3 regions of the Pseudomonas sp. AC169 genome follow, and region 2 is predicted to be linked to each of the others. Evidence: predicted binding sites of a transcription regulator. Region 2 holds the regulator's gene; each other region holds the start of a gene.

Region 1 (3,276 bases), 2.7 Mb from region 2:
TTACGCGTTGTCTGCAAACGATCGGTGTCGAAGTGGTGGCGCTGAACGACGGCAAGCAAGCGCTGGATTACCTGCGCAAGCTGGTCGATGAGGGCAAGAAGCCGGAAGAAGAGTTCCTGATGATGATTTCCGACATCGAGATGCCGGAGATGGACGGGTACACCCTGACGGCGGAAATCCGCGGCGACGCACGCATGCAAAAGCTTCATATCATCCTGCATACTTCGTTGTCGGGGGTATTCAATCAGGCGATGGTCAAGAAAGTCGGTGCCGATGACTTTTTGGCCAAATTCCGCCCTGATGACCTGGCATCCCGGGTAGTCGACCGGATCAAAGCAGCAGATATCAGCTAGGAGCGCTTTGCTCCTGGCGGTCAACACGATTTAAGAGGCGGCATCATTGTCTACGGGTAATTTGGATTTCGAACAGTTCCGGGTCTTCCTGGAAAAAGCCTGTGGCATTTTGCTCGGTGAAAACAAGCAGTACCTGGTCTCGAGCCGTCTCAACAAACTGATGGAGCAGCAAGGCATCAAATCCCTGGGTGAGCTGGTTCAGCGCATCCAGACCCAGCCGCGCAGCGGGTTGCGCGAGCAAGTGGTCGATGCCATGACGACCAACGAAACCCTGTGGTTTCGTGACACCTATCCGTTTGAAGTCTTGAAGAACAAGGTGCTGCCTGAAGCGATCAAGGCCAGCCCCAACCAGCGTCTGCGGATCTGGTCGGCAGCGTGCTCATCGGGTCAGGAGCCGTACTCGTTGTCGATGTCGATCGACGAGTTCGAGCGCACTAACCTCGGTCAGCTGAAGATGGGCGTGCAGATTGTCGCCACGGATTTGTCCGGCCTGATGCTCAACAACTGCAAGACCGGCGAGTACGATAGCCTGGCGATCGGTCGCGGTTTGTCCGCCGATCGTTTGCAGCGCTACTTCGACCCGAAAGGGCCGGGTCGCTGGGTGATCAAGGCGCCGATCAAGAACCGAGTGGAGTTCCGCTCGTTCAACTTGCTCGACAGCTATGCCGCGCTGGGCAAATTCGACATCGTGTTCTGCCGCAACGTGTTGATCTACTTCTCAGCCGAAGTGAAGAAAGACATCCTGTTGCGCATTCACAGTACGTTGAAGCCGGGCGGTTATCTGTTCCTTGGCGCCTCTGAAGCGCTGAACGGTTTGCCGGACCATTACCAGATGGTTCAGTGCAGCCCGGGGATCATTTACCAGGCGAAGTGATTGCAGCGGCAACACAAAAAACGGGAAGCCTTAAAGCCTCCCGTTTTTTTATGCCCCAATTATTTTCCACGAACACCACACCCCCCTGTGGGAGCGAGCCTGCTCGCGAAAGCGGTCTGTCAGTAAAACAGTTGGCGACTGACACGCCGCCTTCGCGAGCAAGCTCGCTCCCACAGTTGTCCGGCGGTGATAGTGATGGGACGGCAAGCGGCAGAAAAGCGGCATCCGGCGGAAACCGGTTGCCGCTTTTCTGGCATTGCCGCTTTGCCGACGTCCCGCAAAGCCCCGGTTTATGGGGGTTTTATGGTTTGGCACGACGCTTGCTAAAGCTCAGTTACGAAAAACCGGTCACCTGAAGGTTCCCGACATGAGCATCAGCTTCGATAAAGCGCTCGGCATTCACGAAAAGGCATTGGGCTTCCGCGCCCAGCGTGCCGAAGTGCTGGCCAACAACATCGCCAACGCCGACACCCCGAACTACAAGGCTCGGGATCTGGACTTCTCCAAAGTGCTCGAAGCACAGACCGAGAAAACCAAAAGCGGTGGCAACTTTGCCCTGAACATGACCAACAGCCGTCACATCGAAGCTGAAGGCTTGGGCAACGGCGACGAGTCGCTGATGTATCGCACGCCGATGCAGCCTTCGATCGACCAGAACACCGTGGACGCCCAACTGGAACAGTCGAACTACGCGGAAAACGCCGTCGGCTTCCAGGCCAGCTTCACCCTGCTCAACAGCAAATTCAAAGGGCTGGTGTCAGCCCTGCGCGGAGAGTAATCCATGTCCCTGTCCAGCGTTTTCAACATTGCCGGCAGCGGCATGAGCGCACAAACCACGCGTCTGAACACCGTGGCCTCGAACATCGCCAACGCCGAGACCGTCTCGTCGAGCATCGACCAGACCTACCGCGCCCGTCACCCGGTATTCGCCACCATGTTCCAGGGCGGCCAGAACAACGGCAGCAACTCGCTGTTCCAGAGCCAGGACGCCGCCGGTCAAGGCGTGCAGGTACTCGGCGTGGTCGAAGACCAGAGCAACCTCGAAGCGCGCTACGAGCCGAACCATCCGGCGGCTGACGCCAAAGGCTACGTCTACTACCCGAACGTCAACGTGGTGGAAGAAATGGCTGACATGATATCCGCGAGCCGTTCGTTCCAGACCAACGCCGAAATGATGAACACCGCCAAAACCATGATGCAGAAGGTGCTGACCCTCGGTCAGTAATAAGGGGCGACTGCCATGAGTGTTACCGATACCACCAGCACGCCGAGCCTGAAGGACATCCTCGCTAACTCGACGAAGACCAGCAGCACCACGACGGGCGGCATCGCTTCGGCGACCAACAGTGCCACTGGCGGTCAAGCGCTGGGCAAGGACGCGTTCCTGCAACTGCTGGTTACCCAGCTGAAAAACCAGAACCCGCTCGATCCACAGGACAACAGCGCATTCGTTGCCCAGTTGGCGCAGTTCAGCAGCCTTGAAGGCATCACCACGCTGAACTCCACCGTGAGCGGCCTGGCCGGCAATTACAACTCGTCGCAGGCGCTGCAGGCGTCGTCGCTGGTCGGTCGCAACGTCATCGTGCAGACCAACACCGCGCAGCTCGACGATCCGACCAAAGGCCTGACCGGTTCGGTCACTGTGCCATCGTCCATCGCCGGTGGCACCGTGACCATCACCGACAAGGATGGCAAGACTGTTCGCACCATCGACCTGGGCAGCCGCGCCGCTGGCGCCGCCAGTTTCACTTGGGATGGCAAGGACACCAGCGGCACTGTGGTGCCGGTCGGCACTTACACCTTCAAGGCCAACGCACCGATCAACGGTACGGCGACCGATCTGGCAACTTACCTGCCGGCAACAGTCAACAGCGTGACGATCAGCCAGACCGGTGGTGAGCTGATGCTCAACCTCGCTGGCAAGGGCTCCGTTGCCCTGTCCAAAGTACAAACCATTGGTATATAGAGCCGACTAACCGGCAACAAAGGAGTGGAATATGTCTTTCAATATCGGCCTTAGCGGTCTCTATGCAGCCAACAAACAACTGG
Region 2 (3,276 bases):
TGCCGCAAGAAGCGTCGATCTTCCGCAAACTGTCGGTGGCCGACAACATCATGGCCATCCTCGAGACCCGTCAGGAACTCGACAAGGCCGGCCGTCGCAAGGAGCTGGAAAGCCTGCTTCAGGAGTTCCACATCAGCCATATCCGCGACAACCTCGGTATGAGCCTGTCGGGTGGTGAACGCCGCCGGGTGGAAATCGCTCGCGCACTGGCCACGGCACCAAAATTCATCCTGCTCGACGAACCGTTCGCCGGTGTCGACCCGATCTCGGTCGGCGACATCAAGCAGATCATCCACCATCTTAAGGCCAAGGGTATCGGTGTATTGATCACCGACCACAACGTCCGCGAGACGCTGGATATCTGCGAAACCGCTTATATCGTCAACGATGGTCAACTGATCGCCGAAGGCGACGCAGAAACCATCCTGGCCAACGATCTGGTCAAGGAAGTGTATCTGGGCCACGAGTTCCGCCTGTAAGCGCGACAGTGCCCGGTGCGCCGCCGGGGCGCCGTATCGATTCAAGCAGGAATTAATACGCTTTAATTGTTACAGCGCTCTAGGCAAACACTTCAGTTTCAGGCATATAATTTGCTTAAGTTTGGCGCTTCGGCGCCCTGTAGTGGATGGCGCATAGCGCCGGCGAATAAGGTGTTAAGCCCCTGCCATGAAACCATCGCTAGTCTTGAGAATGGGCCAGCAGCTGACGATGACACCGCAGCTGCAACAGGCCATCCGCCTGCTCCAATTGTCGACCCTGGATCTGCAACAGGAAATCCAGGAGGCTCTGGAATCCAATCCGATGCTCGAACGCCAGGAAGAAGGCGACGACTTCGACAATTCCGACCCCATGGCCGACAACGCCGAACAGAAGCCCAACACCGAGATCCAGGAACCTTCGTATCAGGAAACCGCCCCGACGGTGGACAACCTCGAGGAAGGCGAATGGAACGAGCGCATCCCTAACGAGCTCCCGGTCGACACGGCTTGGGAAGACGTCTATCAGACCAGCGCCAGCAGCCTGCCCAGCAACGATGATGATGAGTGGGACTTCACCACCCGCACCTCTGCTGGCGAAAGCCTGCAAAGTCACCTGCTTTGGCAACTGAACCTCGCACCGATGTCCGACACCGATCGCCTGATCGCCGTGACCCTGATCGATTGCATCAACAATCAGGGCTACCTGGACGAAACCCTCGAAGAGATCCTTGAGGCGTTCGACCCGGAACTGGACATCGAACTGGACGAAATCGAAGCCGTCCTGCACCGCATCCAGCAGTTTGAACCGGCCGGTATCGGCGCCCGCAACCTTGGCGAATGCCTGCTGCTGCAATTACGTCAGCTGCCGGCCAAGACGCCTTGGCTGATTGAAGCGAAACGCCTGGTCAGCGATTACATCGACCTGCTCGGCGGCCGCGACTACAGCCAGTTGATGCGCCGCATGAAGCTCAAGGAAGACGAGCTGCGCCAGGTGATCGAACTGGTACAAAGCCTGAATCCGCGTCCGGGTTCGCAAATCGAATCCACCGAAGCCGAGTACGTCGTGCCTGACGTTATCGTGCGCAAGGACAACGAGCGCTGGCTGGTCGAGCTCAATCAGGAATCCGTGCCACGCCTGCGCGTCAACGCCCAGTACGCCGGTTTCGTCCGTCGCGCCGACACCAGCGCCGACAACACTTTCATGCGCAATCAGTTGCAGGAAGCCCGCTGGTTCATCAAGAGCCTGCAGAGCCGCAACGAAACCCTGATGAAAGTTGCCACCCAGATCGTCGAGCATCAACGCGGTTTTCTGGAGTACGGCGACGAAGCCATGAAGCCGCTGGTTCTGCATGACATCGCCGAAGCTGTCGGCATGCACGAATCGACGATTTCCCGGGTGACCACGCAGAAATTCATGCATACCCCGCGCGGTATTTATGAGCTGAAATACTTTTTCTCCAGCCACGTCAGCACCTCCGAAGGCGGCGAATGCTCGTCCACAGCGATCCGCGCGATCATCAAAAAACTGGTTGCCGCGGAAAATCAGAAAAAGCCGTTGAGTGACAGCAAGATCGCTGGTTTACTGGAGGCACAAGGCATTCAGGTGGCTCGCCGCACCGTCGCCAAGTACCGCGAATCCCTCGGGATCGCGCCTTCGAGCGAACGCAAGCGGTTGATGTAAGCCACGTTACAGCGTTCCAGTGGCAGGCTATCCAGCCTGCCGCTTTATGCACTGGCAACGAAGGAGAAGCTGTATGCAAGTCAACATCAGTGGACACCAACTGGAAGTGACCCAACCTCTGCGTTCCTACATCGAGGAAAAACTCCAACGACTGGAGCGACATTTCGACAAGATCACCAACGTGCAGGTCACGATGTGCGTCGAAAAGCTGAAGCAGAAAATCGAAGCCACCTTGCATATTCCCGGCAGCGAAGTGGTCGCCAACGCAGAAGATACTGATATGTATGCTGCGATCGACTCACTGACCGACAAGCTGGATCGCCAACTCAAAAAGCATAAGGAAAAGACCCAGAGCCTCCTCCAGGGCGCAACCGGTCGATAACCCCCCATTCCATGATCCGACTTGAAAGTATCCTGACCCCCGGCCGTTCCCTCGTGAACGTGCCGGGCGGCAGTAAAAAGAAAGCCCTCGAACAAATTGCCAACCTGATCGCCCGCGAAGTGCCGGCTCTGGAGATGCAAGATGTCTTCGAGGCGCTGATTGCCCGTGAAAAACTGGGTTCTACCGGTTTTGGCAACGGCATCGCCATTCCGCATTGTCGCCTGAAGGGTTGCACTTCGCCCATCAGCGCGCTGATGCACCTTGAAGCCCCTATCGATTTCGACGCCATCGATGGCGCGCCGGTTGACCTGCTGTTCGTTTTGCTGGTCCCGGAGGCTGCCACCGATGCGCACCTGGAGTTGCTGCGTCAGATCGCCAGCATGCTCGACCGCAAGGAGGTGCGTGAAAAACTGCGCAGCGCGGCGAGCAACGAAGCCTTGTATCAGGTTGTCCTGGACGAGCAGAACGGGCACTAATCATGCGCTTGATCATCGTCAGTGGCCGTTCCGGCTCGGGTAAAAGTACCGCACTGGACGTCCTTGAAGACAACGGCTACTACTGCATCGACAACCTGCCGGCTGGCTTGCTGCCGGAACTGGCCGAACGCGCGCTGATTCACACTGAGCTGGCGCAGCCGCTGGTGGCCGTGTCAATCGATGCGCGCAACCTGCCGAGCCACCTGTCCCGTTTCCCCGAACTGCTTGAGGATGCCCGCAGCAAGCACATCCAGTGCG
Region 3 (3,276 bases), 2.1 Mb from region 2:
CTCAACAGCGATGCAGACTTTTTGCGCACCTTGCCGGGATTGATCCCCTGTTTGCGCAGTTGTGCCTTGATCAACGCTGGGTTCTGTCCGCTCAACTCACCGGTGACTTTGCTGCCTTTCCTGTCTGTACCTTCCCAGGCATAAACACTGATTTTCGCTGCTTTGACCGCCATGTTCAGTCCTTGGTGACCCGGTTGATTTCTTCAAGGCTGGTGATGCCTTGCATGGCCTTGTGCAGCCCGGAGGTGCGCAGGTCGTCGAAGCCGTCGCGGCGCATCTGCAGGTCGATTTCCAGCGAATTGCCCTCGGCCATGATCAAGCGTTGCAGTTCCGCTGTGTTTTTCACCACTTCATATATCCCCACGCGTCCTTTGTAGCCGCCGTTGCAGTGATCGCAACCGACCGGCTCGTAGATCGTGAAATGGCCGATGCGTTCCTCGGGGAAGCCTTCCTTGATCAAGGTTTCGCGCGGGATCTCGATGGCTTTCTTGCAGTGGCTGCAGAGCTTGCGTGCCAGGCGCTGGGCGATGATCAGGCTGACCGAGGTGGCGATGTTGAAGCCGGGAATGCCCATGTTGTGCAGGCGGGTCAGGGTTTCCGCGGCGCTGTTGGTGTGCAGGGTCGAGAGCACCAGGTGACCGGTTTGCGCGGCTTTGATCGCGATTTCGGCGGTTTCCAGATCGCGGATCTCGCCGACCATGATCACATCCGGGTCTTGGCGCAGAAACGAGCGCAGTGCCTGGGCAAAGTCGAGTCCCTGTTTGGGATTGACGTTGACCTGATTAATGCCTTCCATGTTGATCTCCACCGGGTCTTCGGCGGTGGAGATATTGATGTCCACGGTGTTGAGGATATTCAGGCCGGTGTACAGCGATACGGTTTTCCCCGAGCCGGTGGGGCCGGTGACCAGAATCATCCCCTGTGGCTGCTTGAGCGCGGCCATGTACAAGTCTTTCTGCACGGGCTCGTAGCCGAGCGCGTCGATGCCAATCTGTGCGCTGGATGGGTCGAGAATCCGGATCACCACTTTTTCGCCCCACAGGGTCGGCAGGGTGTTGACCCGGAAATCGATTGACTTGCTTTTCGACAAGCGCATCTTGATCCGCCCGTCCTGGGGTTTGCGGCGTTCCGAAATATCGAGGCTGGCCATGACTTTCAGGCGTGCGGCAATACGCCCGGCCAGTTGAATCGGCGGTTTCGCCACTTCGCGCAAAATGCCGTCGGTGCGCACCCGAACCCGGTAGTTCTTCTCGTAAGGTTCGAAGTGCAGGTCGGAAGAGCCGCTCTTGATCGCGTCGAGCAGCATCTTGTGAACGAAGCGCACCACCGGCGCATCGTCGGCGTCGAGGCCAGCGATGGCGTCCTGTTTGCTGTCGTCGATGGATTCGACATCGAGGCCATCAAGATCGACATCGGCCATGTCTTCCAGACCACTGGCGTGGGTGTCGAAGAATTTCTCGATGGCATCGCTGAGCTTGTCGTCCTCGACCAGAATGGCTTCGGTGCTCAGCCCTGTGCTGAACTGGATGTCGTTGATCGCTTGATGGTTGCTCGGGTCGGAAATGCCCACGAACAGTTTATTGCCACGCCGCCACAGGGGCAGGGCATGGTGTTGACGCACCAGTTTTTCGCTGACCAGGCCTTTGGGCTGGGTTTCCTTGTCGAGGCAGTTGAGATCGAGGAACGCCATACCGAAATGTTCGGAGGCGATCTCGGCGACCTGTGAGCTTTTCACCAGTTTGTTTTGCACCAGATAGCTGACCAGCGACAGGCGATTGCGCTGGGCCTGTTGCCAGGCTTGCTGGGCACCTTTTTCCGTGAGCAGTTCGGCCTGCACCAATTGCTTGGCCAGACCGCTCAGAGCGATGTCATTCATGGGGATTCCGCACGCTTGCAGTTCATGACTTATAGCCTAGTCAAGGGACAGCGCCAAACACGGCCAGTGCAGGTGACAAAAAGTGTCAGATAGTGCGGTTGCAGGTTGTAGGAAATGGCGTTGCCCAGGCTTCGCGCCCAATGGGCGGGGCCTGGAGGGCATTGGCATGGCCTATGCTGCACCCCTTTCAGATCATGAGATTTCGACTCATGCATGGAGCGTGTCTATGAAAAAACAACAAGGTTTTACTCTGATCGAGCTGCTGATCGTGGTGGCGATCATCGGGATTCTGGCGACCATCGCCTTGCCGCAGTATTCCAAGTATCAGGCGCGGTCGAAGGTGACCGCGGGGCTGGCGGAAATCAGTGCGATGAAGGTGCCGTTCGAAGACACCATCAACCAGGGTACCGACCCGACGCTGACGCTGGTGGCCGGTAGTGCCACCGTCACAACGTCCAATTGCGCCGTGACGGCATCGGGCACCGCCTCAACCGGGGCCGGCACCATTGTCTGCACAATCAAGAACGCTCCTGGCCCGGTTCTGGACAAAACCATCACCCTGACCCGTTCATCGGGCACCGGTGCTGGCGTCTGGACTTGCGGCACCACCGTGGCACCGGACTACTCACCGAAAGGCTGCACCGCCAGCGGTACATAAGCGGTCAGTGATGTGCTCGAAAATGCCCCGCAATGCGGGGCATTTTTCATTGCGCGGCACTTCACAAAAGCTTCAATAATTTCAGCGCCTTAGGAACTTTCCGAAAAACCGTAACTTGCATGTCGATAATTCGAAGGTCATGCAAATTGCATGATTTCGAAAATTTCGCCAATTCATAACTTGTTGATTATAAAGAAATTATAGCTTTTAAAAAGTTGGCACAGCGTTCGCAACTACCTTGGTAACCCTGCTGACAAGACAACCAGCAGACTTTCCAGAAAAACAGGAGTTACTCGTATGAAGAAGTTCGCTATCACTGCCGCTGCTGCTACCGCGCTGACCCTGACCATGGCTTCCGGTGCATTCGCACAATCCACTCAGGCTACCCAGGCTCCAATGACTCTGGCTGCCGGTGAAGTCACCCAGGCTAAAGAAGCTACTTCCGACACCTGGATCACCACTAAAGTCAAAAGCGATCTGGTCACCGAAAAAGGCATCCCAGGCACTGACATCAAAGTAGAAACCAATAAAGGTGTTGTGTCGCTGTCGTCGACTGTAGCTATCACCGAAGCTCAGAAAACCACAGCCGTTAACATCACCAAGAAAATCAAAGGCGTCAAAGCGGTTTCCGCTGACGGCCTGAAAGCCGAGTAAGGCATGACTTCTCGCCTGGACCGGGAGAAGACGCGACAGACGGGCCGAGCAATACGTCTGCCGCAACTTTAGAGTTCATGCGAACGGT

Evidence for each region. Region 2 encodes sigma-54, which starts transcription at its own class of promoters, with help from an activator protein. Its sites were predicted from a motif close to ANTGGCATNNANNTTGCTNT; they were not measured.
Region 1: flgB (flagellar basal body rod protein FlgB) is a predicted target of sigma-54. The motif match lies at 1,535-1,554, and genes of this name have one in related genera.
Region 3: ACZZ0G_RS07150 (pilin) is a predicted target of sigma-54. The motif match lies at 2,037-2,056, and genes of this name have one in related genera.

The regions. Positions count from the first base shown of each region.
Region 1 covers NZ_OZ409866.1:925,105-928,380, reverse strand. The annotation lists gene ACZZ0G_RS04170 (chemotaxis protein CheV) at 1-353, shown strand, start outside; gene cheR (protein-glutamate O-methyltransferase CheR) at 400-1,227, shown strand; gene flgB (flagellar basal body rod protein FlgB) at 1,595-2,005, shown strand; gene flgC (flagellar basal body rod protein FlgC) at 2,009-2,452, shown strand; gene flgD (flagellar hook assembly protein FlgD) at 2,468-3,193, shown strand; gene flgE (flagellar hook protein FlgE) at 3,225-3,276, shown strand, end outside.
Region 2 covers NZ_OZ409866.1:3,653,468-3,656,743, reverse strand. The annotation lists gene lptB (LPS export ABC transporter ATP-binding protein) at 1-479, shown strand, start outside; gene ACZZ0G_RS16360 (RNA polymerase factor sigma-54) at 667-2,160, shown strand; gene hpf (ribosome hibernation-promoting factor, HPF/YfiA family) at 2,234-2,542, shown strand; gene ptsN (PTS IIA-like nitrogen regulatory protein PtsN) at 2,554-3,018, shown strand; gene rapZ (RNase adapter RapZ) at 3,021-3,276, shown strand, end outside.
Region 3 covers NZ_OZ409866.1:1,585,966-1,589,241, reverse strand. The annotation lists gene ACZZ0G_RS07160 (type II secretion system F family protein) at 1-173, opposite strand, end outside; gene pilB (type IV-A pilus assembly ATPase PilB) at 176-1,876, opposite strand; gene ACZZ0G_RS07150 (pilin) at 2,103-2,534, shown strand; gene ACZZ0G_RS07145 (BON domain-containing protein) at 2,832-3,188, shown strand.